DNA from 4 places in the Streptomyces sp. NPDC056738 genome. Region 4 is predicted to be linked to each of the others. Evidence: riboswitches for the same ligand, from Rfam matches in the RefSeq annotation. Region 4 holds a riboswitch; each other region holds the start of a gene.
What was found. A riboswitch is a leader RNA that binds a small molecule or an ion and turns the genes downstream of it on or off. The one in region 4 is predicted to bind cobalamin.

Region 1: linked by a shared signal. The riboswitch ahead of ACFRIC_RS22155 ((2Fe-2S) ferredoxin domain-containing protein) and the one ahead of ACFRIC_RS20360 (ribonucleoside-diphosphate reductase subunit alpha) in region 4 are both predicted to bind cobalamin.
Region 2: linked by a shared signal. The riboswitch ahead of ACFRIC_RS02825 (CbtB-domain containing protein) and the one ahead of ACFRIC_RS20360 (ribonucleoside-diphosphate reductase subunit alpha) in region 4 are both predicted to bind cobalamin.
Region 3: linked by a shared signal. The riboswitch ahead of metE (5-methyltetrahydropteroyltriglutamate--homocysteine S-methyltransferase) and the one ahead of ACFRIC_RS20360 (ribonucleoside-diphosphate reductase subunit alpha) in region 4 are both predicted to bind cobalamin.

The regions. Positions count from the first base shown of each region.
Region 1 covers NZ_JBHTZF010000008.1:127,136-134,243, forward strand. The annotation lists gene ACFRIC_RS22145 (hypothetical protein) at 82-282, shown strand; gene ACFRIC_RS22150 (tachylectin-related carbohydrate-binding protein) at 508-1,797, opposite strand; gene ACFRIC_RS22155 ((2Fe-2S) ferredoxin domain-containing protein) at 2,061-2,435, opposite strand; cobalamin riboswitch at 2,520-2,645, opposite strand; gene ACFRIC_RS22160 (3-oxoacyl-ACP reductase family protein) at 2,743-3,519, shown strand; gene alc (allantoicase) at 3,644-4,768, opposite strand; gene allB (allantoinase AllB) at 4,817-6,157, opposite strand; gene ACFRIC_RS22175 (IclR family transcriptional regulator) at 6,506-7,108, shown strand, end outside.
Region 2 covers NZ_JBHTZF010000001.1:690,639-697,746, reverse strand. The annotation lists gene ACFRIC_RS02835 (CHAT domain-containing protein) at 1-513, opposite strand, end outside; gene ACFRIC_RS02830 (enoyl-CoA hydratase/isomerase family protein) at 1,181-2,311, shown strand; cobalamin riboswitch at 2,372-2,517, shown strand; gene ACFRIC_RS02825 (CbtB-domain containing protein) at 2,558-2,779, shown strand; gene ACFRIC_RS02820 (CbtA family protein) at 2,800-3,558, shown strand; gene ACFRIC_RS02815 (hypothetical protein) at 3,643-4,497, opposite strand; gene meaB (methylmalonyl Co-A mutase-associated GTPase MeaB) at 4,906-5,889, opposite strand; gene scpA (methylmalonyl-CoA mutase) at 5,886-7,108, opposite strand, start outside.
Region 3 covers NZ_JBHTZF010000001.1:478,017-485,124, reverse strand. The annotation lists gene metE (5-methyltetrahydropteroyltriglutamate--homocysteine S-methyltransferase) at 160-2,478, opposite strand; cobalamin riboswitch at 2,645-2,887, opposite strand; gene ACFRIC_RS01945 (3-hydroxybutyryl-CoA dehydrogenase) at 3,067-3,942, opposite strand; gene aceB (malate synthase A) at 3,939-5,537, opposite strand; gene aceA (isocitrate lyase) at 5,632-6,915, opposite strand.
Region 4 covers NZ_JBHTZF010000007.1:218,499-225,606, forward strand. The annotation lists gene ACFRIC_RS20335 (extracellular solute-binding protein) at 1-837, opposite strand, end outside; gene ACFRIC_RS20340 (GntR family transcriptional regulator) at 1,275-2,039, shown strand; gene ACFRIC_RS20345 (DUF3311 domain-containing protein) at 2,194-2,457, shown strand; gene mctP (monocarboxylate uptake permease MctP) at 2,454-4,064, shown strand; gene ACFRIC_RS20355 (GNAT family N-acetyltransferase) at 4,179-4,697, shown strand; cobalamin riboswitch at 4,750-4,899, shown strand; gene ACFRIC_RS20360 (ribonucleoside-diphosphate reductase subunit alpha) at 5,031-7,108, shown strand, end outside.

The sequences.
Region 1 (7,108 bases), on a different contig from region 4:
CACCGGCCGAGGAGAGCGCCACCGCGGGGCGCGACACCAGGCCGGACACCGCATCTCGTCCCGGAAGGAACGGAAACAGCCATGCTTCGTACCCGCATCGCCAAGGCCGCCGCGGTCACCTCCCTCGTCGTCGCCGCGGCTCTCGCCGCGCCGGTGGTCACGCACCGGTCCACGGCGGACGCGGTTCCGGCCTCCTCCGTTCTCGCCTCCGACGCCGGCTGGCAGGTCGCTCCGGCAGACGCCGGCTGGCAGGTCGCTCCGACGGACGCCGGCTGGCAGTAGCCCGCCCGCCGCGTACGGCTGCGGCTCGCCGCTGCCGCGGCCCGTCGGCCCGTCAGTCCGCCAGTCCGCCAGTCCGCCAGTCCGAAAAGGGCGGTGCCCCCTCGTGGCGAGGGGCACCGCCCTTTTCGGCGTGGGCCGGAGCAGGGCAGACGTCTCCCAGGGCGCGCGAACGCCTCGAAGGCCCCGCCGGGGATCGGCGGGGCCTTCGAGGCGTCAAGTGGGGTGTCAGGCAATCTTCTTGTAGCGCAGGGCGACGTAGTCCGAGGCCGGGTGGCCGCTGATGTCACCGCTGTTGATGTTCGCGGTCGAGTAGTTCATGTCCGTGGCCGGGCTGCTCTCGGAGTAGTAGTAGAAGGTGCCCGCGTCCTGGTTCTTCCAGCCCGCGAAGATGACGGCGTGCTCGGAGTAGTCGTTCAGCGCGTCGCCGGGCAGGAGGGCGGTCTTGCTGATCTGCGTGCTCGCGCTGGGCAGCGTCTCGGTCGTCAGCGAGGTGGTGAGGTGCCAGGCCATGGAGACGAAGCCGGAGCAGTCGGTGCGGTAGGAGTGGTCGCCGTCGACGTCCACGGCGGAGGCGCCCTGGTCGTACTGGACGTTGCGGTTGTACCAGTTCTTGGCCCGGTCCATGACCTCGCTGCGGTAGATGGTGCCGCCCTGGACGGACTTCGGCGGCGCCGCCGGCACGTAGGCGCAGTTGTTGGCGTAGGCCGACAACAGGCTCTGGGTCCAGCCGGAGGCGTCCACCGGGTCGTCGGAGTGGTACGTGATGTCGCCGCCGTCACCGTCGGTCGGGTCGGCGTCGGAGTACCAGTACATGCCGCCGTTGGTGCGGCCGTAGTAGAGGCCGCCGCCCGGCGAGGAGAGCGAGTCGACCGCCGACCACCCGCTCGCCTTGAGGACGGAGAGGTCCCAGTCGTCCACTCCGTTGATCTTGTAGCTGAGCAGCCGGCCGTCGGCGGTCGAGGCGACGATGCGGTCGTCGCCCGCGGCGGCGAGCGTCTTGAGGACGAAGCCGGTGTCGATCACGACGTGCTGGCCTATGTGCTCCGAGCCCGCCGGCTTGGGCTGGGAGACGACGTACTGGTGGAGCTGGCCGTCGACGGTCCCGTAGAGGTGGCCGGCTCCGTCGTAGACCATCTTGTCGAAGGTCCAGCCGCCGTCCCAGATCTTGACGACTCCCGCGACCCCGAGGGAGGTGTTGTTGGTCTGGATGTCGACGCGGTAGAGGTCGCCGGTGGTCGACGTGACCAGGACCGTGTTGAAGTTGAGCGTCGCCATCGCCTTGGGCGTGAAGCCGAGGTTCGGGCCGATGAGCGTCTTGACGCGGTTGCCGGTGTCCGGCGCGATCTGCGTGTACGTCAGCCGGCCGTCCGAGAGCGTGCCGTACATCGACACGTCCCCGGAGCAGGACGCGACGGCGTGTGCTGCGCCGGCGGTGGTGGCCACCATGCCGAGGGACATCGCGCCGACGGCGGCGACGGCTGCGGTGGTACGGCGGACGGCGTGGCTGAACTTCATGATCTCTCCTGCGGCGTGGAAGTCGTACGGGCGAAGGCACGTCACCGACCGCCCGGCTGCCCTGCAGGTGCAGCCGTGGAGGTCGTCCCGGGCGGGTCGCCCGGTGGCAAGAACTACTTTCGCCGCAGGTCAGGCGGGGTGGAAGAGAGATCGACTGGACGCAAACGGCCTTGGCCCGTTGCGTCCTGACACGGCGTCAAAATGCCCCGGGGCGTCGCATTCGGCGCCCCGGGGCGGGTCGGCCGGCCCCTGCGTGCGCAGGCTCAGGAGTCGGCCGGGCGCCCCGGCGGGGTGAAGGTGTACAGGTCGAGGATGTCCGGCGGCGGAGCGACGCCCGGACCGCCGGCGCGTACCCAGGTCACGATGTCCTCGGTCGCTTCGGGGTCGTTGACGAGTCCGAGCCAGACGGGCCGCGCGCCGGCCGCCCGGCCCGCCGCGGACGGCTGTACGACGACGACGTTGGCCTGGTCGCACACGTCGAGGCACTCGGAGACGCGCACCGGTACCTCGGCGCGCAGCCGCGCGGTCTGTGCGGCGTGGTCCACCCCGGTCACTTTGGGACTGCCGCAGCAGCAGTCCCGGCACACGACGACCCGGCACGGCACGGGTCCGCGCACCGCCGCGGACTCCCCCGACATCTCTTCCGCCGGCGTCTTGGGCACAGCGCACCACTCCCCTCCCGGGGAGATCCGCCCCGGTGTCGATCGAGGAGGCGACCGCGTGAGTCTCCTGGCTCCCGGATCCCCGAGCGCTCCGCCTTCCCACCCCGGTCGGGGCAGTGGCATGCCGGAGCGCGCTCACCGGTCACAGTGGCGGGACCGCGCCGGATTCACACCGGCTTCCTCGTTCCGCCGTCGCCCTATGTCGCCGGTCATCATGTCATCCGCCGATGTCGGTGTCCGTTCGCCGCCAGCGTCCCGCGGCCGCGGCGGCTGGGATGGGTTCATGACTTCTCAGACCCTTCAGACCTCTCAGACCTCTCAGCGAGACATGGACGGCAAGGTGGCCCTCGTGACCGGCGGGAGCCGGGGCATCGGGGCCGCGACGGCATTGCGGCTGGCCCGCGAGGGCGCGGACGTGGCCATCACCTATGTGAGCGGCAAGGAGGCCGCGGAGGACGTCGTACGGGGTGTCGAGGCGCTCGGGCGCAGGGGGTTGGCCCTGCGCGCGGACGCCTCCGACGCGACGGAGTCCGGCACGGTCGCGGACCGGGTCGTCGCGGAGTTCGGGCGGCTCGACGTCCTCGTCAACAACGCGGGGGTGGGGGTCCTGGGTCCGCTGGAGTCCCTGACCCCGGCGGACGTGGACCGGGTGCTCGACGTGAACGTCCGGGGCGTCTTCCTGGCCTCCCGGTCGGCCGCGCCGCATCTCGGGGACGGCGGGCGGATCGTCACGATCGGCAGTTGCATGGCCAAGCGCGTGCCCGGTCCGGGAGGGACGCTCTACGCGATGAGCAAGTCCGCGCTGGTCGGCCTGACCAAGGCGCTGGCGCGGGAGCTCGGCGGCCGCGGGATCACCGCCAACATCGTCCATCCCGGTCCCGTCGACACCGACATGAACCCGGCGGACGGCCCGTACGCGCCGGGCCAGAGCGCGCTGACCGCCGTGGGCCGCTTCGGCACCGCCGACGAGGTCGCGTCGCTCGTCGCGTACCTGGCGGGGAGCGAGGCGGGATACGTCACGGGGGCGGAGTTCGCGGTGGACGGCGGACACGCGGCATGACGAGCGAGGATCCGATCGGGGGCGGCCCCGGCATGCGCTGAGCCCGCTCCTCCGGAAGGGGGAGCCCCTTCCGGAGGAGCGGAGTCCCCCGTGGTGTGCCCGGCTGCGGGCCGAACCGGGCCGCTCAGCCGCCCAGTTCCTGGTGGCGTGCCGTCAGGCGGGACGCGCCCTCCTCCGTCAGGGAGCCGAAGAGGCGCAGGCGGGAGATGCCGCCGTCCGGGAAGATGTCCACGCGCGCGTGCGTGGCGACGGCGGGTGCGGCGAGGGTGAAGCGGTGGTTGGTGTCGGGCTGGAGGCGGGTGCGGGGCAGGATCTCGGTCCACTCCCCCGCGTCCGGGCCGTCGCCGTCGCGCACCGAGACCGAGGCCCAGCCGGCGCTGTTGCCCTTCAGGTACGCCGTGTCGATCTCGAAGGCGCGGATCTCGGACCGGGCGACGAGCCGGTAGCGGATCCAGTCGTTGCCGTCGTCGCGTCGCCTGCGGGTCTCCCAGCCGTCGTCCATCTTGCGCGAACGGCCGGGCTGGATGGTGTTGGTGGCGGGTGAGTAGAAGAGGTCGGAGGCGTCCTCGACCTGTCCGCCGTTCTCCAGGGCGACCACGTCGAACGTGCCGAGGGCGGACAGCCAGCGCGGGTCGGGCACGACCTCGCCGTACACGCGCAGCCGGGCGATGCCCCCGTCGGGGTGCTGGTTGACCCGCAGGTGGGTGAAGCGCTGTTCGACCGAGACGGTGAATCCGTTGGCCGCGTGACCGCCGACCGGCGTGCGCGGTACCAGAGTCGTCCACTTCACCTCGTCCGCCAGGAGTTCCTCGGGGGAGGGCGAACCGGGCACGGAGGCGCCCTCGACCGACACCGCCTGCGGATAGTTGCCGCGGAAGTGGGCGGTGTCGACGACGATCCCGCGGATCACCCCGGGGGCACCGAGCCGTACCAGGGCCCAGTCGTGGTCCTCGGCGGTCGGCCACGGGTGCTCGGCGGAGGCGCCGCGGCGCCGCCGGGTCTCCCAGCCGTCCATGACCTTGCCCTTGTGGCCGAAGTGCTCGGGGTCGAACTCGGCGGCCCCGGCGACGAGAAGGTTCTCGCGCTGGGCGAAGAACTCGTCGTTGGCGGCGACGACGCCCGCGCCGAGCTGCCGGTCCGCCAGGTTGGCGTACCGGGTGAAGGGGAAGTCGGTGGTGCGGTAGTCCGCGTACGGGTCACCGCCTCCGTAGGGGTTCGCGTCTCCGGTGAAGCTCTGGGTCGCCGTCACGGTGATCAGGGGTTCCTTTCGCGAGTCGGCCGCCACGGGGCGGGGGAATCAGTTCGTACGGGTCAGCAGGTGACCCTTCGGATCGGTGAACTCGCCGTCGGCGAAGACGCGTTGGCCGCGCAGCCAGGTCGACTTCACGACGCCGGCGAGGGTCCTGCCCGCGTACGCCGTCACGCGGTTGCGGTGCTGGAGCGCGGCGGGGTCGACGGTGAAGGTCTCGTCGGGGGCGAACACCGCGAAGTCGGCGTCGTGTCCCGCCGCGATGGCGCCCTTGCTGCCGCCCAGGCCGACCAGTTCGGCCGTGCGGGAGGACATCCAGCGGACCACGTCCTCCAGGCCGTGGCCGCGCCCGCGGGCCTCGGTCCAGACGGCGGCCAGGCTCAACTGAAGGCCGGAGATGCCGCCCCACGCGGTCGCGAAGTCGTCCGTCTTGAGGTCGGCGGTCGACGGGGAGTGGTCGGTGACCACGCAGTCGATCGTGCCGTCGGCCAGCGCCCGCCACAGCAGGTCCTGGTTGGCGGCCTCGCGGATCGGCGGGCAGCACTTGAACTCGCTGGCGCCGTCAGGGACTTCCTCGGCGGTCAGGGTGAGGTAGTGCGGGCAGGTCTCCACCGTGAGCCGGACGCCGTCGGCCTTGGCCGCTGCGATCAGCGGGAGCGCGTCGCTCGACGACAGGTGCAGCACGTGCACCCGCGCGTCGAGACGCCTGGCCTGTGCGACGAGGCTCTCGATTGCGGTGTCCTCGGCGTCCCGGGGGCGCGAGGCGAGGAAGTCGGCGTACCTGCGGCCGCCCTTCTGCGGGGCGGCGGCGAGATGGTGCGGGTCCTCGGCGTGCACGATCAGCAGTCCGCCGAAGCCGGCGATCTCGGCGAGGGACCGGGCGAGCTGCTCCTGGTCGAGTTCGGGGAACTCCTCCACGCCGGACGGCGACAGGAACGCCTTGAACCCGAACACACCGGCGTCGTGCAGGGGTTGGAGGTCCTTGACGTTGCCGGGCAGCGCGCCGCCCCAGAAGCCGACGTCGATGTGTGCCTTGGCGCGGGCGACGTCCCGCTTCGTAGCGAGGTGGTCGACCGTCGTCGTCGGCGGGAGGGAGTTGAGCGGCATGTCGATCAGGGTGGTGATGCCGCCGGCGGCCGCGGCGCGGGTCGCGGTCCAGAAGCCCTCCCACTCGGTGCGGCCGGGGTCGTTCACATGGACGTGGGTGTCGACGAGGCCGGGCAGCAGGACGTCGTCACCGACGTCCTCCAGCCGGGCGCCGGACGGCACCTCGGCCTCGTACGGCAGCACGGCCGTGATCCTTCCCGCGGCGACCGCGACCGAAGCGGCGCGCGTCCCCTCGGGCGTGATGACGCGCGTCGAGCGCAGCATCAGTTCGGCATCGGACACCCGGACCCCTCTCTCCGCCGCCGTCGTCTCCCGTTGCCGCCGGGTTGCTTCCGCGTAACGGAATTCAACTTTCTGTTGAAGAAGTCTTCACCCCGACCTCCGCCCCGTCAAGGGCTCATTTCTCCACCCTCCCCCGACCCGGCCGAGATCCGCTCCCGCTGCGCCCGGTCAGGAGGTTTTCCGTATGACGAAATCACTCTTCCGACAGACAGAAGTAGCCTTACCCTACCTGGTGGCCCGTCGGGTGCCGGGTAGGCTGCGCTTCTGCCTGCCCGCCACCCGCCGCCGCCCCCTTCGAGAGTCTTCGGGTCACCCCGCTCGATACCGCGCCCCGAAAGGACCGCCGCCGTGCCGCCGTCCAGCGCCAGCACCACCGACCCCAGATCGTCCGCCTCCAGTGGCGGCGTCCAGTCCCTCGAGCGCGCCTTCGATCTGCTGGAGCGCATGGCGGACGCCGGGGGCGAGGTCGGTCTGAGCGAGCTCTCCGCGAGCAGCGGGTTGCCGCTGCCCACCATCCACCGGCTGATGCGCACCCTCGTGGCCTGCGGATACGTACGGCAGCAGGCGAATCGCCGATACGCGCTCGGCCCCCGGCTGATCCGCCTCGGCGAGTCCGCCTCCCGGCTGCTCGGCACCTGGGCCCGCCCCTATCTGGCGCGTCTGGTGGAGGAGACCGGCGAGACCGCGAACATGGCGCTGCTCGACGGGGACGAGATCGTCTACGTGGCCCAGGTGCCGTCCAAGCACTCGATGCGCATGTTCACCGAAGTGGGCCGCCGGGTGCTCCCGCACTCGACGGGCGTCGGCAAGGCGCTGCTGGCCCACACCCCGGACGACGAGGTGCGCGCGCTGCTCGCCCGGACGGGGATGCCCGCCGCGACGGAGAAGACGATCACCACTCCGGACGGCTTCCTCGCCGCGCTCGACGAGGTGCGCCGCACCGGTTACGCG
Region 2 (7,108 bases), on a different contig from region 4:
GCCGGCGGCCAGGAGCTCACGGTCCTGCTCGTAGAGGCAGCACAGGATGGCTGCGAGCGTCATCCTGCTCTCGTCCCCGGCCTCGGTCCAGCTCGGGTGCCGCTGCGCGCTGTTCTGGCCCCCGATCAGGAGGGCATCCCGGCAGTGCATCTCGGCCGACTGCAGGCACCGCCGCTCCCCGCTCAGCGCGCGATGGAACTTGACCGTCGCGCAGTAGAGGTGCCCCCTCAACTGCCGGAACGGCCCGGGCTCGTCGAGGTGCCCCGCACGAAAGAGTCCATACCGGAACTCAACGGGTGGCATCGCGGTCTGCTCGGACCGTGACCAGATCTGCGTCATCCGGCGTCGCAACAAGACCGCCTCGTGGGCCGGCTGCTCGGTAGGAGGGTCCTCTACAAGGTCGTGGAGCGTTGTGGCTTCGGCGAGGAACTCGTCATCGGAGAGTCGCTGCGGGTGATGGGCGAGCAGATGCCGTGCCCGCGCGGCCAGACCTGGGTCAATCATCAGCAGCATCCCCTCGGCTCACCCGTGCACGGGCAATCGGCGGCGGCTTCCACACCGGACTCCCTGCAGCCCGAGCCACGCCGGGCAGGCCCCTCGGCCAGACCCCGCCGACCCTCCCATCGGTGATCGTTTCCAGCCTCGATGGGTGCTCCGTGATCGCACACCACGCCGGTACCCCGCCCACGCAGCCAACCATTCCCCACCTGGACCAGAGCCACGCTCGGTTGCGCCTGGGTACACCTGATCGGTTCCACGACAGGGCCTGGGACGGTCGAACGGGTCGTGAAACTGGGGTAGTTGGGGCAGTTGGCGGCCTGGAGGCGAGACGTGCTCGAGCGGTTGCGCCCCGCCCGGCGCCGACGCACCCCACCGCCGTCAGCCCGGTGGCCGGGGCGGGGGCCGAAGTCGCCGGCGCCCTGGTGTCGTCCTTCCGGTGCCGAGGGGCCGCGTCCCGGACGGCGGTGACACCTCGCTCCGCAGGCTCCCGGTGGACGTGTGATCCGTGTCCTCGCCGCAGCCAGGCCGGAGGAACTGACCGCGCGGGCCGTTCGATCGCGGGACGGGTGTGGTGGGTACGGTGGTTCGGAGGCCGTGGTGACCCGCGCGGCCGGGACGTGGAAGGAACCACCGAGATCATGCGCGTCATCGTGACCCGTCGCCCTGCGCAGGCGTTCGGATGAGCGGCTCCCAGGCATCCGGCCCCGAGGCGTCCGGCCCCCAGGCTTCCGGCGTGGAGGAATCCGTCCTGCTGCGCACCGAAGGACGCGTCGGCCGCATCACCCTCAACCGGCCCAGGGCGCTGAACGCCCTGAACCACGCGATGGTGCGGCGGATCGACCGGGCGCTCACCGCCTGGGAACACGACCCCGCCGTCGAGACCGTCGTCATCACCGGGGCCGGGGAGCGCGGCCTGTGCGCGGGCGGCGACATCCGGGTCGTCCACGACGACGCGCGCGACGCGGACGGCACCGCGTCGGCCGCCTTCTGGCGCGACGAGTACCACCTCAACGCCCGCATTGCCCGCTACCCCAAGCCGTACGTGGCGGTCATGGACGGCATCGTCATGGGCGGCGGCGTCGGGATCTCCGCCCACGGCGGCGTGCGGATCGTCACCGAGCGCTCGCGCGTGGCCATGCCCGAGACCGGCATCGGTTTCGTCCCCGACGTCGGCGGCACCCGTCTGCTCGCCCTCGCCCCGGGCGAACTCGGCACCCATCTCGCCCTGACGGGCGCCTCGATCGGCGCCGGGGACGCGCTGCTGTGCGGCCTCGCCGACCACTTCCTGCCGGCCTCCTCGCTCCAGGGGTTCGTGTCCGACCTCGCCGACCGGCCCGTGGCCGAGGCCGTGGCCGCTCACGCCCGGCCCGCCCCGCCGGCCGAACTCGCCGAGCGGCGCGGGTGGATCGACGCCTGCTACGACGCCGGCTCGGTCGAGGAGATCGTCCGGCGGCTGCTCGCGACCGACGACCCGGCCGCGAAGGAGACGGCGGAGATCCTGCTCGGCAACTCGCCCACCGCTCTGAAGGTCACGCTGGCCTCCCTGCGCCGCGCCCGGCGGCTCGGATCGCTGGAGCGTGTTCTCGACCAGGAGTACCGCGTCTCCTGTGCCGCCCTGTCCGCCCCCGACCTGGTGGAGGGCGTCCGGGCCCAGATCATCGACAAGGACCGCCGGCCGCGCTGGTTCCCGGCCACACTCGCCGAGGTCACCGACGCCGACGTCGAGCGCTTCTTCACGCCGCTGGGCGAGCGTGAACTCGGGCTGTCCGAGGGCGAGTCCGGCACGGGTGCGGGGGCGGAAGAAGGCTGAGGACGGGCGTGTCACCTGGGACGAGAGGAAGATCACCCCGGTCGGCGCGGTCTTGGCCAGGTACGCGCCACGCGGTACGGTCGGTCCGATATCGATGACGTCAAGACGGAAGCCGGTGCAAATCCGGCACGGTCGCGCCACTGTGAACGAGCCGTCCCGGCCACGCCGGGACCTCGTGAGTCAGACCCGTAGGCGGCATCCTGTGCACCACCGAGATGGGACGCGAACTCCCGAGGAGGTCCTGCCATGGCGCAGACCGTCGCTCCGCCGACAGCCACCACCCCCGCTCTCCCCGCCAAGCTGCCGATCGGCGCGATCGTCCCCTGGGCGGCCTTCTTCGGCATCCTGATGCTGGTCCTGCTGTACTTCGTCGGCGCCGAACAGGGCGCCACCTCCGTCGTCTCCGGCGAGGACGTCCACGAGTGGGTGCACGACGCCCGCCACCTGCTCGGCTTCCCCTGCCACTGACGCGAGGAAGAGCACTCGTCATGAACTCCGCAACGGTAAGAAACCTCCTCGTACGCGGCATGCTCGCAGGCCTCGCGGCCGGTGTACTGGCCCTGGTCGTCGCCTACTTGCTCGGTGAACCGAGCGTCGACAGCGCCATCGGCTTCGAGGAGGCGCACTCCCACGCGCACGGGCACGAGGTCGAACTCGTCTCCCGCAGCCTCCAGTCCACCGCGGGCCTGGCCACCGGTGTCCTGGTCTACGGCGTCTCCTTCGGCGGCATCGCGGCGCTCGCCTACTGCTTCGCCCTCGGCCGTGTGGGCCGCTTCGGCCCGCGCGCGACCGCGCTCCTGCTGTCCGGGACCGCGCTCCTCGCCGTGTACGTCGTGCCGTTCCTGAAGTACCCGGCCAACCCGCCGTCGGTCGGCGACCCCGACACCATCGGCAAGCGGACCGCCCTGTACTTCCTGATGATGGTCCTCAGCGTGCTGCTGGCCGTCGCCGCCACCATCCTCGGCAAGCGCCTGGCTCCCGCTCTGGGCGCCTGGTACGCCACCGTCGTCGCGGTGGCCGCGTTCGCCGTGGTGATCGGCCTGGCCTACGCGTTCCTGCCCGCCGTCAACGAGGTCCCCACGGACTTCCCGGCCACGCTGCTGTGGCGCTTCAGGCTCTCCGCCCTGGCCATCCAGACCGTCCTGTGGGGCGGATTCGGCCTGGCCTTCGGCGAGTTGGCCGAACGCATGCTCAACCCCAAGCCCGCGAAGGTACCTTCCGGGCACTCGGTCCCGGCCGCGAGCTGACCGGTCCGGAATGCGAGAGAGCCCCTCGGATGTTCCGAGGGGCTCTCTCGCGTCAGGGCCCTGGAGACATGCCCGAGGCCGGTCTCATCGACGGCCGGCTTCCTGCCGGAGCGCCTCCGCCTCCGGGCCGGGCCCGGCGTCTCGGCGTTCCCGGACCTGTGCGTAGGCCATGAGGCCGAGCAGGACGGCGAGCAGCACGGCCGACGAGCCCGCGGTGCCCAGGTCGAGACCTCCCTTGGCGAGCGGTTTGGTGAGGAAGTCGCCCGCGGTGGCGCCCAGCGGCCGGGTGAGGACGAAGGCGATCCAGAACAGCAGGGCGTTCGACACCGTCGGCACCTTCATCAGCGCGACGAGCACCGCCAGTACGCCGGTGACGAGCAGCGCCCCGCCCAGGTAGCCGAGGCCGGAGCTGTCGGAGAGGAAGTCCCCCATCGACGTACCGAGGGTGTTGGAGACGAGGATCGCCGACCAGAACAGAGCCTCGCCGCGGAAGGTGACGATGTCCCGGATCTGAAAGGTCATCCCGCTCAGTTTCCAGGCGAGGAAGATCGCCAGGAGGAGCGAGACGAGGATCGCCGCTCCCTCGGGGTAGCCCAGACCGAGGCCCTGTGGGCCCCAGCCGAGCGAGGAGGCGCCGCCCGAGAGGTACTTGGCGCTGGCATCGCGGTTCATGAAGTCCGACATCGTGGTGCCGGCCATGCTGGTCGACAGGATCACGGTCCAGTAGAAGAACGGGTTGTACCGGCGGGACCTGAGCTGGACGACCAGCGTCACGACGAAGAGCAGGAACAGCACGATCGTGGTCACGAAGTAGCCGAGCTTGAGGGTCTGGGCGAACAGATCACCCGCCGTCTCACCCAGGGTCGTCGCGGCGATCTTCATGATCCAGAAGGCCAGCGTCACCTCGGGCAGCTTCTTCATCACCGATTTCGTCGTCAAAGGGGTGCTCCTGCGGTGTGTGGGGGATTCGATCTCGGTCGAACCTTGACAAGGTCGACCTGAACGCGTCCTGAACGTGCGCGGCAGGCGTATTGACGTACCGCGCCCGCGGTGATCCCACTCTGGTTCTCGGCACCATCTGTACCTCGCTCGGTAGCGACGCCCGCCCGGCTCGAAGACCCGTGGGGAGCACAGGAGGGCCCAAGAGCGGGAGCACCGGAAGGTTTCCGGTGCTCCTGTGTACGGTGGCCACGCGTGCCGTGTTCATGGCCGGACCGCCGCAACGCCCGCATGGACAGGGCTGGTTGTGGACCGTGCGCGCGGCCGACCGACACCGCTGCGGTCGGCCCGCGCACGCGGCTTCGAGCGGTGGCCGGGCTCCGACCTGCCCCGCCACCGCCGTCCGACTCAGCGGCTTTCGCCGCCGAACACCTTGAGAATGCGCTCCGCCGCGAGCGTGGCCGTCAACTCGCCCTCCCGGACCTGGCGTTCGAGGTCGGGGGCCACCTCCCGTACGGCCCGATCGGCGTGCAGGCGGCCGAGCAGTTCGTCCCGGACCATCGTCCAGGTCCAGTCCACCTGCTGGTCACGGCGCTTCTCGGCGAGGCGGCCGGTCGAGTCGAGCAGCGTCCGGTGCTGCTCCAGGCGGTCCCAGACAGTGTCCAGACCGGCCGACTCACGGGCGCTGCAACTCAGCACCGGCGGCGTCCAGACGGCGTCCTTGCCGTGCATCAGCCGCAGCGCGCCCGCCAGTTCACGTGCCGCCGACTGCGCGTCCCGCTGGTGCGGGCCGTCCGCCTTGTTGACGGCGATCACGTCCGCCAGCTCCAGGACACCCTTCTTGATGCCCTGCAACTGGTCCCCGGTACGTGCCAGCGTCAGCAGGAGGAAGGAGTCGACCATGTTCGCGACCGCGGTCTCGGACTGGCCGACGCCGACCGTCTCCACCAGCACCACGTCGTAGCCGGCCGCCTCCATCACCACGATCGACTCGCGGGTCGCCTTCGCCACCCCGCCGAGCGTCCCGGCCGTGGGGGAGGGGCGGATGAACGCGGCCGGGTCCACGGCCAGGCGCTCCATACGGGTCTTGTCACCGAGGATCGAGCCGCCCGTACGGGTGGAGGACGGGTCGACGGCGAGGACCGCGACCCGGAAGCCGAGCGAGGTCAGCATCGTGCCGAACGCGTCGATGAACGTCGACTTGCCCACGCCCGGCACCCCGCTGACGCCGATGCGCCGGGCCTTCCCGCTGTACGGGAGCAGCTCGGTCAGCAACTCCTGCGCCAGCGCGCGGTGCTGGGGCCGGGTGGACTCGACGAGCGTGATGGCGCGGGCGACCAGCGCCCGCTTCCCGTCGAGCACACCCTTGACATAGGTGTCGAGTGGGATCACAGGTCGTGCCCGAGGTCGGCAGAGAGCCGCTGGACGAGGTCGTACGCCGCGTCCGGGATCACCGTCCCGGGCGGGAAGACCGCCGCCGCGCCCATCTCCAGCAGCGTCGGCACGTCCTGCGGCGGGATGACCCCGCCGACCACGATCATGATGTCCTCCCGGCCCTCCGCCGCCAGTTCCTCGCGCAGCGCCGGTACGAGGGTGAGGTGCCCGGCGGCCAGCGACGAGACGCCCACGATGTGCACGTCCGCCTCCACCGCCTGACGGGCGACCTCACCCGGCGTCTGGAACAGCGGGCCGACGTCGACGTCGAAGCCCAGGTCGGCGAAGGCGGTCGCGATCACCTTCTGGCCGCGGTCGTGACCGTCCTGGCCCATCTTGGCGACCAGGATGCGCGGGCGCCGGCCCTCGGCCTCCTCGAACGCGTCCACCAGCACCCGGGTACGGTCCACGGACGGGGACTCCCCTGCCTCGTTGCGGTACACCCCGGAGATCGTACGGATCTGGCCGGCGTGCCGCCCGTACACCTTCTCCAGGGCGTCGGAGATCTCGCCGACGGTGGCCTTCGCGCGGGCCGCGCGCACCGCCAGCTCCAGCAGGTTGCCCTCACCGGCCGCCGCCCGCGTCAGGTCCTCCAGCGCCTCCTGGACCGCCCGGCCGTCACGCTCGGCCCGCAGCCGGCGCAGCTTCTCGATCTGCTGCGCGCGCACGGAGGAGTTGTCGACCTTGAGCACGTCGATCTGCTCGTCGGTCTCCACGCGGTACTTGTTGACGCCGATGACCGGCTGGCGGCCGGAGTCGATGCGGGCCTGCGTGCGGGCCGCCGCCTCCTCGATCCGGAGCTTCGGGATGCCGGCGTCGATGGCCTGCGCCATGCCGCCCGCGGCCTCGACCTCCTCGATGTGCTGCCAGGCCCGGCGGGCGAGGTCGTACGTCAGCTTCTCCACGTACGCGCTGCCGCCCCACGGGTCGATGACCCGGGTCGTTCCGGACTCCTGCTGGATCATGAGCTGGGTGTTGCGGGCGATCCGCGCGGAGAAGTCGGTGGGCAGCGCGAGCGCCTCGTCCAGCGCGTTGGTGTGCAGCGACTGGGTGTGGCCCTGCGTGGCCGCCATGGCCTCCACGCACGTCCGCGTCACGTTGTTGAACACGTCCTGAGCGGTCAGCGACCATCCCGACGTCTGCGAATGGGTGCGCAGGGAGAGGGACTTGGCGTTCT
Region 3 (7,108 bases), on a different contig from region 4:
GCGCGTGAGGGGGCGAGTCCTGTCGTATCCATGGCATCGGTCGGTGCTGGGCGCACGGTCGGACACCAGGTGACTTGGTGAGAGCCGGCGCGGTCTCGACCCGGGGCCGGGGGAGGAGGCGGTGTGGCTGCTTCCTCCCCCGGCCGATGGGGCCTCTGGCTAGCGGGCGGAGAGTTCCTCGCGAACCTCGCGGGCGGCGGCGACCAGGTTCTCCAGAGAGGCGCGGGTCTCCGGCCAACCGCGGGTCTTCAGGCCGCAGTCGGGGTTGACCCACAACCGCTCGGCGGGAATGGCCTCGAGCCCGGTCCGCAGGAGCGCGGCGGCCTCCTGCGCACTGGGTACCCGCGGCGAGTGGATGTCGTACACGCCGGGCCCGGCCTCACGCGGATAGCCGTGCGCGGCGAGCTCGCGCGCGACCTGCATGTGCGAGCGGGCGGCTTCGAGGCTGATGACGTCGGCGTCGAGGTCGTCGATGGCCTGGACGATGTCCCCGAACTCGGCGTAGCACATGTGGGTGTGGATCTGGGTGTCCGGCCGTACGCCTCCGGTGGTCAGCCGGAACGCCTCGGTCGCCCACGCGAGGTACGCTGGGCGGTCGGCGGCCCGCAGTGGCAGCGTCTCGCGCAAGGCGGGCTCGTCCACCTGGATCACCGAAGTCCCGGCCGTCTCCAGGTCGTCGACCTCGTCCCGCAGGGCGAGGGCGACCTGTCGGGCGGTGTCGCCGAGGGGCTGGTCGTCGCGGACGAAGGACCAGGCGAGCATGGTGACCGGGCCGGTGAGCATGCCCTTCACCGGCCGGGAGGTGAGCGACTGGGCGTACGTCGTCCAGCGCACGGTCATCGGTCCGGGGCGGGAGATGTCCCCGGCCAGGATCGGCGGACGGACGTAGCGAGTTCCGTAGGACTGCACCCAACCGTGCCGCGTGGCCAGGTATCCCGTCATCTGCTCGGCGAAGTACTGGACCATGTCGTTGCGTTCGGGCTCGCCGTGCACCAGGACGTCCAGGCCGGTCTTCTCCTGGAAGGCGATGACCTCCTGGATCTCGGCCCGGATGCGCTCCTCGTAGCCTGCCGCGTCGATGCGTCCCGTCCGCAGGTCGGCGCGGGCGGTGCGCAGTTCGCCGGTCTGCGGGAAGGAGCCGATCGTGGTGGTCGGCAGCAGGGGAAGGCCGAGACGGGCTCGTTGAGCCGGTGCCCGCCGGGCATAGGGCTGTGAGCGGCGGCCGTCGGCGTCCGTGACGGCCGTGATGCGGGCCCGGACGGCGGGGTCGTGTGTGATCGGTGAGTTCACGCGCGAGGCCAAGTCGGCGCGGTTCGCGGCGAGTTCGCCCGCGATCGCGTCGGTGCCGAGGCGCAGGCCCTGGGCGAGGGTGGCGATCTCGGTGGACTTCTGGCGGGCGAAGGCGAGCCAGCGCAGGATCTGGGGGTCGATGTCCTGCTCGGCGGTCGTGTCGAGCGGGACGTGGAGGAGGGAACACGACGCCGACACGTCGACCTGGTCGGCGAGACCCAGCAGGGTGCCGAGGGTGGCGAGGGACTTGGCCAGGTCGTTGATCCAGATGTTGCGGCCGTTCACGACACCCGCGATGAGTCGCTTGCCGGGCAGACCGCCCACGGCCGCGAGGGCCTCGAGGTTGGCCGCCGCGGCGTCGGTGAAGTCCAGGGCGAGCCCGTCGACGGGGGCCTTGGCCAGCACCGGCAGGGCCTCGCCGAGCCGGTCGAGGTACGAGGCGACCAGGAGTTTGGGCCGGTCGGTCAGGCTGCCGAGCGCGTGGTAGGCGTGGGCGGCGGCGTCCAGTTCGGCCCGGGTGCGGTCCTGAACGAGGGCGGGCTCGTCCAACTGGACCCACTCGGCTCCGGCCGCGCGCAGGTCGGCGAGGACCTCGGCGTACACCGGCAGCAGGCGGTCCAGCAGCGTGAGCGGTTCGAAGTCCGCGGGCACGCCCGGGGCGGGTTTGGCGAGCAGCAGGTAGGTGACCGGCCCGACCAGGACCGGACGGGCGTCCAGTCCGAGGGCGAGCGCTTCCTTCAGGTGGGCGACCTGCCGGGTGGAGTCGGCCGTGAAGACCACGTCAGGGCCCAACTCGGGCACCAGATAGTGGTAGTTGGTGTCGAACCACTTGGTCATCTCCAGCGGTGCGACATCCTGCGTACCGCGCGCCATGGCGAAGTAGCCCTCCAGGGCGTCCGCCTCCAGGGCGGCCCGATGGCGGGCGGGGATCGCGCCGACCATGACGGTGGTGTCGAGGACGTGGTCGTAGTACGAGAAGTCGCCGGTCGGGACCTCGTCGACACCGGCTTCGGTGAGCCGGCGCCAGTTCGCGGCGCGGAGGTCGGCGGCGGCGCGGTGGAGGGCGTCGGCGGTGACGCGGCCCTTCCAGTAGCCCTCGATCGCCTTCTTCAGTTCCCGGTCGGGTCCCTGGCGGGGGTAGCCGTACACGGTGGCCCGTGCTGCCGCGGTCGCGGACTTCGCTGTCACGGAAATCTCCTTCGCGAGATATCTCCCTGGGATCCCGGTGACGGGACGCGAGCGCGAAGGGGTGACGGACCGGGCGGAACCGACCTCGCGCGGCACGGCGCGATCTTCCGTCCGATATGTACGCCGACCCGCCCACGAGGTCACCGGGACATCCGCGCACGAGTCCTTTCGCGCGCGGGCAACGGGCAGGTCTTCGGACTCACGGGCACGTCTCCTCGTACACACTTCGTACGAGCGATACGAGACACCTACTGGCCGTCGCTTCCCAGGCCCGGTTCGTCGGACCCAGTGCGTATGACGGCGGTCGTTCCCGCTCACCGCTGCGGGGCAGTCCCGGATTCCCACCGGGTTCCCTCTTACGACGCATCCCGCCTGGCGGACGGGGCGAACCAGCTGCACCGCCCACCCTAGGGCAATCCGCCCGCGCGGCCGACCCCGTCCGGCATTCGGATGGTGACGGGGACACGGGCGCGGTGACGACGGGAAGCGCCGCCCCCACGCTTCCCGTCGCCCTCCCCCCGTGAGGCGTCCGCCGGCTCCCTCGGTCGGCAGTGCGGTCCGGCCCTCGGCCCGGTCGGGGCAGGATGTTCAGGCTGTCGCCTGGCCGTAGGTGTGGAATCCCCGTCCGGTCTTCCGGCCCAGCAGTCCCGCCTCGACCATGCGCTGGAGCAGCGGGGGCGGGGCGTAGAGGGGTTCCCTGAACTCGTCGTAGAGCGATTCCGCGATCGAGGCGACGGTGTCCAGGCCGATCAGGTCCGCGAGCTTGAGCGGGCCCATCGGATGGGCGCAGCCCAGCTCCATGCCGGTGTCGATGTCGGCCGCCGTGGCGAAGCCCGACTCCGCCATCCGGACGGCCGCCAGTACGTACGGGATCAGCAGGGCGTTGACGACGAAGCCGGCTCGGTCCCGTGAGCGGATCACCGTCTTGCCGAGCGTGCCCGTGGCGAAGTCCTCCACCGCGGTCACGGTCTCCGGCGAGGTGTGCAGCGAGGCCACGACCTCCACCAGCGGCAGCACCGGCACCGGGTTGAAGAAGTGCAGTCCCACCACGCGGTCGGCACGGCTCGTGGCCATCCCGAGCCGCATCACCGGCAAGGAGGAGGTGTTCGTCGCGAACACCGCACCCGGATCCTCGACGGTCTTGTCGAGGGCGGCGAACACCTCGGTCTTGGCGTCGGCGTTCTCGATGACCGCCTCGACGACGAGCTGCCGGTCGGCCAGGTCGTCCAGAGTGCCCGTGAAGACGATGCGGGCGAGGGCGTCCCGCGCTGCCTGTGGCTCCAACTTGCCTCGGCGTACGGCCCGTTCGAGAGAGGAGGCCACTCGTTCGCGGGCTGCGCGGGCGGCTGTCGCGTCGGCTTCGCAGACCACCGTGTCCAGTCCGGCCCGCGCGCAGACCTCGGCGATGCCCGCGCCCATCCGGCCGCCCCCGACCACGCCCACGCGCCGGAAGCCGGCGCTCACGATCGGGGCTCCGCGTGCCGCACGAGGTGCCCGGAGTAGGCGTCCGGGGTGAAGAAGAGAGGCAACTCGCCGCTGAGGGCGGTGCGTTCGAAGAGTGCGCGCACGGCGTCGAGGTCCGCCCACGGGTACTCGGATCCGAGCGCGGCGAGTTCCTCGTCGAGGATGTCGACCACGCCCAGCCGGTCGATCACCCGGTGTCGCAGCCACTGCCAGATCTGCACGCGGGCGATCTCGGCGGTCGCCGCGTCCTCCATGAGGCCGTACAGGGCGACCGCTCCCTGACCCCGCATCCAGGCGGCGAAGTACCGCAACGCGACAGCGATGTTGGTGCGCACGCCCTCCGGCGTGGGCGGTCCGGTGATCCGGCGCACCGACAGCAGGTCCGCGGCCCGGACGTCCACGTCGTCCCGCGTCCGGTCGGTCTGGTCGGGCCGGTCCCCCAGGACACCGTCGAACACCTCACGGCACACCGGGACGAGCCCGGGATGGGCGACCCAGGACCCGTCGAACCCGTCCTCCGCCTCGCGCTCCTTGTCCAGCCGTACCGTGGCGAGCGCCGCCTCGTGGGTGGCCGGGTCCTTGCTCGGCACCTGGGCCGCCATGCCGCCGATGGCGTGGGCGCCGCGCTTGTGACAGGTGCGCACGAGCAGTTCGGTGTATGCCCGCATGAAAGGCGCGGTCATGGTGACCTTCGCCCGGTCGGGGAGGAGGAAGTCGGTGCGATGCCCGAGGGTCTTGATCAGGCTGAACAGGTAGTCCCACCGGCCCGCGTTGAGGCCGGAGCTGTGCTCGCGCAGCTCGTAGAGGATCTCCTCCATCTCGAAGGCCGCGGTGATCGTCTCGATGAGGACCGTGGCCCGGATCGTGCCCCGGGGGATGCCCAGCAGTTCCTGCGCGGTGAGGAAGACGTCGTTCCACAGCCGTGCCTCGTACCGGTTCTCCAGCTTTGGCAGGTAGAAGTAGGGTCCGTGCCCGGCGTCGATCTGACGCCGCGCGCAGTGGAAGAAGTAGAGCCCGAAGTCGACGAGGGCTGCGGGCACCGGTCCGCCGTCGAACTCCAGGTGGTCCTCGGTGAGATGCCAGCCGCGCGGCCGGACGACGATGGTGGCGAGCCTTTCCCGGTCGGCAAGTCGGTACTCCCTGCCGTCCTCGGCGGTGAAGTCGATGCGGCGCTCGATCGCGTCGAGCAGGGTGAGCTGGCCGCCGATGATGTTCGCCCAGGTGGGGGCGGTGGCGTCCTCGAAGTCCGCCATCCACACCCGGGCACCGGAGTTGAGGGCGTTGACCGCCATACGACGTTCCGGCGGTCCGGTGATCTCGACCCGGCGGTCGGTCAGGCCAGGTGCCGCGGGCGCCACGCGCCAGGAGGGGTCGGCACGGACGCCCGAGGTGACGATGGGGAAGTCGAGCGGGGAGCCGGCCGCGATGCGCAGGGACTGGCGTCTGCGTTCCTTCAGCAACTCCCGCCTGCGCTCGCCGAACGCGGCGGCGAGGCTGCCGACGAAGTCCAGGGCGGCGGGCGTGAGGATCTCGTCGTGCCGGTCGCCCGGCGCCGCGAGCACGCGGACGCGGTGGGTCAGGGTGGTGGTGGACATCGGGTTCTCCAGACGGAAGGGGGGAGTGGGGAGCGGACGGGGGAGGCCGTACGATCCCCACTCGGTCGGGAGCGGGCGGGGGAGGCCACACGTTCTAGTGGAACTGCTCTTCCTCCGTGGACCCGGCCAGAGCGGTGGTGGAGGACGCCGGGTTGACGGCGGTGGAGACCAGGTCGAAGTAGCCGGTACCGACCTCGCGTTGGTGCCTGACGGCGGTGAACCCGTGCTCCTGGGCGGCGAACTCCCTTTCCTGGAGGTCGACGTAAGCAGTCATCCCGTGCTCGGCGTAGCCACGCGCGAGGTCGAACATGCCGTGGTTCAGGGAGTGGAAGCCGGCCAGGGTGATGAACTGGAAGCGATAGCCCATGGCCCCGAGTTCCCGCTGGAACTTGGCGATCTGGTCATCGTCCAGAGCGGCCTTCCAGTTGAAGGACGGCGAGCAGTTGTAGGCCAGCATCTGGTCCGGGTGCTCGGCGTGGACGGCCTCGGCGAACTCCCGGGCCTGAGCGAGGTCGGGGGTGCCGGTCTCGACCCAGATCAGGTCGGCGTACGGGGCGTAGGCGAGGCCGCGGGCGATCACGGGCTCCATGCCGTTCCTGACGCGGTAGAAGCCCTCGGCGGTGCGCTCGCCGGTGACGAACCGGGCGTCGCGCTCGTCGACGTCGCTGGTCAGCAGATTGGCGGCGAGGGCGTCGGTGCGGGCGACGATGACGGTCGGTACGTCGGCGATGTCGGCGGCCAGACGAGCCGCGTTGAGGGTACGGATGTGCTGCGAGGTCGGGACGAGGACCTTGCCGCCGAGGTGGCCGCACTTCTTCTCGGAGGCGAGCTGGTCCTCGTAGTGGATGCCGGCCGCGCCGGCCGCGATCATCGCCTTGGTCAGTTCGAACGCGTTGAGCGGGCCGCCGAAACCGGCCTCCGCGTCGGCGACGATGGGGGCGAGCCAGTCGGTGGTGTCCGTGCCGCCCTCGGCGGTGGCGATCTGGTCGGCGCGCAGCAGGGCGTTGTTGATCCGGCGGACCACCTGTGGCACCGAGTTGACCGGGTACAGGCTCTGGTCGGGGTAGGTGTGGCCGGCCTGGTTGGCGTCGGCGGCGACCTGCCAGCCGGACAGATAGATGGCCTGAAGGCCCGCCCTGACCTGCTGGACCGCCTGCCCGCCGGTGAGCGCGCCGAGCGCGTGGATGTAGTCCCGCTCGTGCAACTGACGCCACAGGCGCTCGGCACCGCGACGGGCCAGCGTGTGCTCCTCACGGACGCTGCCCGAGAGCCGGATCACGTCCTCGGCGCCGTAGGTGCGCTCGACTCCACGCCAACGGGGGTCGGTGGCCCAGTGTCCCGCGAGTTCCTCGGCCGCCGTGGTTCTCGACTCTGCCATGGTCTTCACCGTCTCCTCGGTTGTTCGATCTGCCAATCTCCCGGCTGTGGAGAGAGGGAGTGGCACTCTGTGTCTCTGCCTGGGATGCGGCCCGCCGTTCCGTCGCTGAACGGGCTGAGCAATGCTGCCGCGCAGCAGAGCGCAGATGCCGGGATCTCCGACGTCAGGGCGTGAATCGCGCCCGGTTCTGCGC
Region 4 (7,108 bases):
GGTCGCGCCCTCCCAGGCGGCGCCGAAGATCATGCCCGACTTGCCCTGGCCGTAGACGATGTAACGGTCGGACTCGTCCTTGGTCTTGTCGCCGTGCATGTACTTGTCGACGATGGTCTTGAACTCGTTGAGTCCCTTGACCGACTCGGGCGAGGAGAGGTTGGCCTTCCACTGGCCGCCCTCCTCCTTCGCGATGGAGCCGCCGGCGTCGTAGACGAAGGACATGGCCGCGTACCAGTCACGGGTGGGCTGGTACCAGGCGCTGAACTTGGCGCCCTGCTTCTTCTGGATCTTGTCCAGGTCGGAAGTGAGCTCCGCGTACGTCTTCGGCGTGGACTTCACGCCGGCCGAGGCGGCGACGTCCTTGCGCCAGTTGCCGACGCGGCCACCGGCGTAGTACGGCACGCCGTAGGTCTTGCCGTCGTAGGTCACGGACTCCTTGAGTCCGTCCAGCCAGGCGGCCGAGTTGTCGAACTTCGAGGCGTCGAGGGGAGCGAAGGCGCCCTTGACCATGTAGCCGAGCATCTCGGTGTTGCCCATCTCGACCACGTCCGGCGCCTTGTCGGTGGCGAGGACCGCGTCGAGCTTGGTGTTCTTGTCCGGCCAGCCGTAGTACTCGTGCTTGATCTTGATGCCGGGGTGCTTCGCCTCGATCGCCGTGTCGGCCTGCTTGACCAGCTCGGGCCAGTTGTTCTGCGCGTCGACCGTGAGCCAGACCGTCAGCTCCTTGGCGTCCGCGCCCTTGTCCGACCCCCCGGACTTGTCGTCGTTGCCGCACGCCGCGACGGAGAACATCATGCCCGCGATACCGATCGCGGCTATCAGCTTGCGCTTCACGCCACCCTCCTCAGGGATGCCACAAACCCCCCTGCTCCCCGCGGTGACATACGCCGTGTACCGCCCGTGGGGCCGGGACTGGACCAATGGTGTAGACCAGTACCGGGAGCTTGGCCTAGACCTAGGGGGGTGTCAAGGGTGTGTAAGCCCGTCCAGTCGGCCGTTATGGGACCTACATATGCAAGGACCTTTAAGTAGCCAAGCGGCACAAATTACGGACCCGTTCGCGGCCTGCGAAGGAACCACTTCCGGCCGGTCCGCACCGAGTTCGACGGCACCGTCCCCTCGCGATGGACTAGACCAACAGGTACGCCGACGGTATATAGAGGGGATCACGGAGCGTGCGGGGAACACCCGCACGACGAGCCGTGCCACGATGTGAGCCGTGGCCGACGACATGGCGGTCGCTTCGGCATCCGGAGCCGGGAAGGCAGAGCATGAGCACCGACGTCAGCAGTGCGGAGAACGAGGGTGGGGCGCCCATCCGTACCGCGCGCGTGCCCAAGTACTACCGCCTCAAGAAGCACCTGCTCGACATGACGGAGACGCTGCCGCCCGGTACGCCGGTACCGCCGGAGCGCACCCTCGCCGCCGAGTTCGACACCTCGCGCACCACGGTGCGGCAGGCCCTTCAGGAGCTGGTCGTCGAAGGGCGCCTCGAACGCATCCAGGGCAAGGGCACCTTCGTCGCCAAGCCGAAGGTCTCCCAGGCGCTCCAACTGACCTCGTACACCGAGGACATGCGCGCCCAGGGACTCGAACCGACCTCGCAGCTCCTGGACATCGGCTACATCACGGCGGACGACGCCCTGGCCGGCCTGCTCGACATCACCGCCGGCGGCCGGGTGCTGCGCATCGAGCGGCTGCGCCTCGCCAGCGGCGAGCCCATGGCCATCGAGACGACCCACCTCTCCGCCAAGCGTTTCCCCGCCCTGCGCAGGTCGCTGGTCAAGTACACCTCTCTCTACACCGCCCTGGCCGAGGTGTACGACGTCCACCTCGCCGAGGCCGAGGAGACCATCGAGACCTCGCTGGCCACCCCGCGCGAGGCCGGACTGCTCGGCACCGACGTGGGCCTGCCCATGCTGATGCTCTCCCGCCACTCGCTCGACCGGCAGGGCGAGCCGGTGGAATGGGTGCGCTCGGTGTACCGGGGCGACCGGTACAAGTTCGTCGCCCGCCTCAAGCGCCCGCAGGACTGAGCGACCGGGAGCCGTCCACGGGCACGGGACACACCCCCGTGCCCGACACGAACCCTCCACACACCGTCCGTGCTGCGGTGTTCCCTAAAGCCGGACCGTCCCCTAGATTGCCTGCGCGTTACCCAGGTGATCGATGAGGGGACGGAGTCGCCCGATGTCAGACCTGCCCGAAGTGAAACCACCCGTGGTGACACCGGTACGAGTGGTGATCGCCCTCTGTCTGCTCGCGCCCTTCGTGGCGATGCTGTGGGTCGGCTCCTACACAAAGACCGACCCGGCGTTCATCGGTGTCCCGTTCTTCTACTGGTACCAACTGCTGTGGGTACCCCTCTCCACCCTGCTGACGGTGATCGCCTACCAGTTGTGGAAGCGTGACCAGCGGGCCCGCACCTCCGTGAAGGAGGGGGCGGAAGCATGAACGACGGTGTGAACGGCGTCGCTCTCGGCGTCTTCATCTTCTTCTTCCTGGCCGTCACGGTCATGGGCTTCCTGGCGGCACGCTGGCGCAGGGCCGCCGACGAGCACACCCTCGACGAATGGGGCCTGGGCGGACGGTCCTTCGGCACCTGGGTGACCTGGTTCCTGCTCGGCGGCGACCTCTACACGGCGTACACCTTCGTCGCGGTGCCGGCGGCGGTCTACGCGGCGGGCGCGGCCGGATTCTTCGCGGTGCCGTACACGATCCTGGTCTATCCGCTGATCTTCACCTTCCTGCCCCGCCTGTGGTCGGTCTCCCACCGCCACGGCTATGTGACGACCTCGGACTTCGTGCGCGGCCGCTTCGGCTCCAAGGGCCTGTCCCTCGCCGTGGCCGTCACCGGCATCCTCGCCACCATGCCGTACATCGCGCTCCAACTGGTCGGCATCCAGGCCGTCCTGGACGTGATGGGCGTGGGCGGCGGCGACAGCACCAACTGGTTCGTCAAGGACCTGCCGCTGCTCATCGCCTTCGGCGTGCTGGCCGCGTACACCTACTCCTCGGGGCTGCGGGCACCCGCGCTGATCGCGTTCGTGAAGGACACCCTGATCTACATCGTGATCGCGGTGGCGATCATCTACATCCCGATCAAGCTGGGCGGCTTCGACGAGATCTTCAAGGCGGCGGGCGCCAAGTACACGGCCGCGGGCGCCGGCGGGGTCGTCCCCGCCGAGGCGGGCCAGTGGACGTACGCCACCCTCGCGCTCGGCTCGGCGCTGGCCCTGTTCATGTATCCGCACTCGGTCACCGCGACGCTGTCCGGCCGCAGCCGGGAGGTGATCCGCCGCAACACCACGATCCTGCCGCTGTACTCGCTGATGCTGGGCCTGCTCGCCCTGCTCGGGTTCATGGCGATCGCGGCGGGCGTGAAGGTCACCAACGGCCAGCTCGCCATCCCCCAGCTCTTCGAGAACATGTTCCCCGACTGGTTCGCGGGCGTCGCCTTCGCCGCCATCGGCATCGGCGCGCTCGTCCCGGCGGCCATCATGTCGATCGCTGCCGCGAATCTCTTCACCCGCAACATCTACAAGGACTTCTTCAACCCGGCCGCGACCCCGCGCCAGGAGACCCGGGTCTCCAAGCTGGTCTCGCTGCTGGTGAAGGTGGGCGCGCTGGTCTTCGTCCTGACCATGGACAAGACCGTCGCGATCAACTTCCAGTTGCTGGGCGGCATCTGGATCCTGCAGACCTTCCCGTCGCTGGTCGGCGGTCTGTTCACCCGCTGGTTCCACCGCTGGGCGCTGCTGGGCGGCTGGGCGGTCGGGATGCTCTACGGCACGATCGCCGCCTACGGCGTGGCCTCCCCGACGCAGAAGCACTTCGGCGGCAGTTCGAAGGAGATCCCCGGCATCGGGGAGATCGGCTACATCGGTCTGACGGCGTTCGTCCTGAACGTGGCCGTGGCCGTCGTCCTGACCTTCGTCCTCAGGGCGCTCAAGGCCCCGGAGGGCGTGGACGAGACCTCGCCCGGGGACTACACGGCCGACTCCGGCGATCCGGGCGTCGAGACGGAACTCCCGCCGGCCACGGCGGACGCGACCCACTAGGCGAGCTCCGGGACGGGACCGGCCCACCGGCCGGTGCCGGGACAGTCGTGAACGACGGGCCACCGGTGAAAAACCGGCGGCCCGTCGCCGTGCCGGTCGGGCACACTCGCCCGCATGGACATCGTCATCCGGCCGGCGCGGCCCGAGGAGTACCCCGTCATCGGCGAGATCGCGGCCCGGGCCTATCTCGGGGACGGGCTGCTCGACTTCGGGGAGAGCGACGCGTACCTCACGAGGCTGCGGGACGTCGCGGGGCGCGCGGCCGTCGCCGAGGTGCTGGTGGCCGCCGAGGGGGACCGGGTGCTCGGCAGTGTCACGTTCGCGGCGGACGGCAGCCCCATGGCCGACTCGGCGCACGAGGGGGAGGCCGAGATCCGGATGCTGGCGGTCGCGCGGGAGGCGCGCGGCCGGGGCGCGGGCGAGGCCCTCGTGCGCGCCTGCGTGGCGCGGGCACGGGCCCTGGAGGGCTGCGCGCGCCTCGTGCTGTCCACCCAGCGCACGATGCACAGCGCCCACCGGCTCTACGAGCGCATCGGCTTCACCCGCACTCCGGAGCGCGACTGGAACCCCTTCCCGGAGCTCGACGACATCCGGCTGCTCACTTACGAGTTGACGCTCCAGCACGCTCCGTAGCGCTCTCGGACATCGAGCGGACACAACATGTGGGGGTAGTCCCGAAGCCCGGCACAAGATGTATGCTCATGGTCGCTGTCGCCGCAGGGGAATCCGGTGCGAATCCGGAACTGTCCCGCAACGGTGTACTTGTGCGTGTTCGCGTCTGCGTGTGCCCGTACTCGCGTCAGTCCGAGGACCTGCCGACAGCGCGCCCCGGCCGACCGGCCCGGGTGCCGACGACGTCCGGGCCTCGCGGAATGGGCCGGTGGACGCGGAGCGCTGCTGCCCGAAAGCGCTCCCGTGTGCCCCGTGCCCCCCGTAAGGCCCCGTGCCGAGCGAGGAGAGCCCCACGTGACCATCGCGCCAGCCGATCCGGCTTCAGTGACCGCGCAGCAGGCCCCGGTGGAGACCGACGGTCCCGGGACCGCGCTGCTGCGGACCCTGACGGATCTGACCGCCGACCTCCCCGACGCCGACCCCGGCCGGGTCGCCGCGGCGGCGCTGCGCGGCCGGTCCGCCCGCGCCGACGAGGCCGAGCTGCGCGAACTGGCCACCGAGGCGGCCGCGGGTCTCATCTCCGAGGACCCCGCCTACTCCCGGCTGGCCGCCCGGCTGCTCGCGATCACCATCGCCGCCGAGGCCGCCTCCCAGGGCGTCACCACCTTCTCCGAGTCGGTCGCCGTCGGCCACCACGAGGGCCTGATCGCCGACCGTACGGCCGCGTTCGTGCGGCTGCACACGGACCGCCTCGACGCGCTGATCGACGCCGAGGGCGACGACCGGTTCGGCTACTTCGGGCTGCGCACGCTGCACAGCCGCTATCTGCTCCGGCACCCGATCACCCGCAAGGTCGTCGAGAGGCCCCAGCACTTCATGCTGCGGGTGGCCTCCGGTCTCGCGGAGGACGACACCGTCCGCTCCGTGGAGGAAGTCGCCGCGCTCTACCGGCTCATGAGCCGCCTCGACTACCTCCCCTCCTCCCCCACGCTCTTCAACTCCGGTACGCGGCACCCCCAGATGTCGTCCTGCTACCTCCTCGACTCGCCGCTGGACGAGCTGGACTCCATCTACGACCGCTACCACCAGGTGGCGCGGCTGTCGAAGCACGCGGGCGGCATCGGACTGTCCTACTCCCGCATCCGCAGCCGCGGTTCGCTGATCCGCGGCACCAACGGGCACTCCAACGGCATCGTCCCGTTCCTGAAGACGCTCGACGCCTCGGTCGCCGCGGTGAACCAGGGCGGCCGGCGCAAGGGAGCGGCCGCGGTCTACCTGGAGACCTGGCACTCCGACATCGAGGAGTTCCTGGAGCTGCGCGACAACACCGGTGAGGACGCCCGGCGTACGCACAACCTGAACCTCGCGCACTGGATCCCGGACGAGTTCATGCGCCGGGTGAACGAGGACGGCGTCTGGTCGCTGTTCTCCCCCGCCGACGTGCCGGAACTGGTCGACCTGTGGGGCGACGAGTTCGACGCGGCCTACCGCAAGGCCGAGGAGGCCGGGCTCGCCCGGAAGACCATCCCGGCCCGCGACCTCTACGGCCGCATGATGCGCACCCTCGCGCAGACCGGCAACGGCTGGATGACCTTCAAGGACGCCGCCAACCGGACCGCCAACCAGACGGCGGAGCCGGGCCACACGGTCCACTCCTCGAACCTGTGCACCGAGATCCTGGAGGTCACGGACGACGGGGAGACGGCGGTCTGCAACCTGGGCTCGGTCAACCTCGGCGCGTTCGTGACCGGCGGTGACATCGACTGGGAGCGGCTCGACGAGACCGTGCGCACCGCGGTGACCTTCCTCGACCGCGTGGTGGACATCAACTTCTACCCCACCGAGCAGGCGGGCCGCTCCAACGCCAAGTGGCGTCCGGTCGGTCTCGGCGCGATGGGCCTGCAGGACGTCTTCTTCAAGCTGCGGATCCCGTTCGACTCGCCCGAGGCCCGCGCGCTGTCCACCCGGATCGCCGAGCGGATCATGCTCGCCTCGTACGAGGCCTCCGCGGACCTCGCCGAGCGCAACGGACCGCTCCCGGCCTGGGAGAAGACCCGTACCGCCCGCGGCGTGCTGCACCCGGACCACTTCGACGTCGAGCTGAACTGGCCGGAGCGCTGGGCGGCCCTGCGGCAGCGGATCGCGGAGGTCGGCATGCGCAACTCGCTGCTGCTCGCCATCGCTCCGACCGCCACCATCGCCTCGATCGCGGGCGTGTACGAGTGCATCGAGCCGCAGGTGTCGAACCTGTTCAAGCGCGAGACGCTCTCCGGCGAGTTCCTCCAGGTCAACTCCTATCTGGTGGACGAGCTGAAGAAGCTGGGCGTGTGGGACGCGCAGACCCGTGAGGCGCTGCGCGAGTCCAGCGGCTCGGTGCAGGGCTTCACCTGGGTCCCGCAGGACGTCCGCGACCTGTACCGCACGGCGTGGGA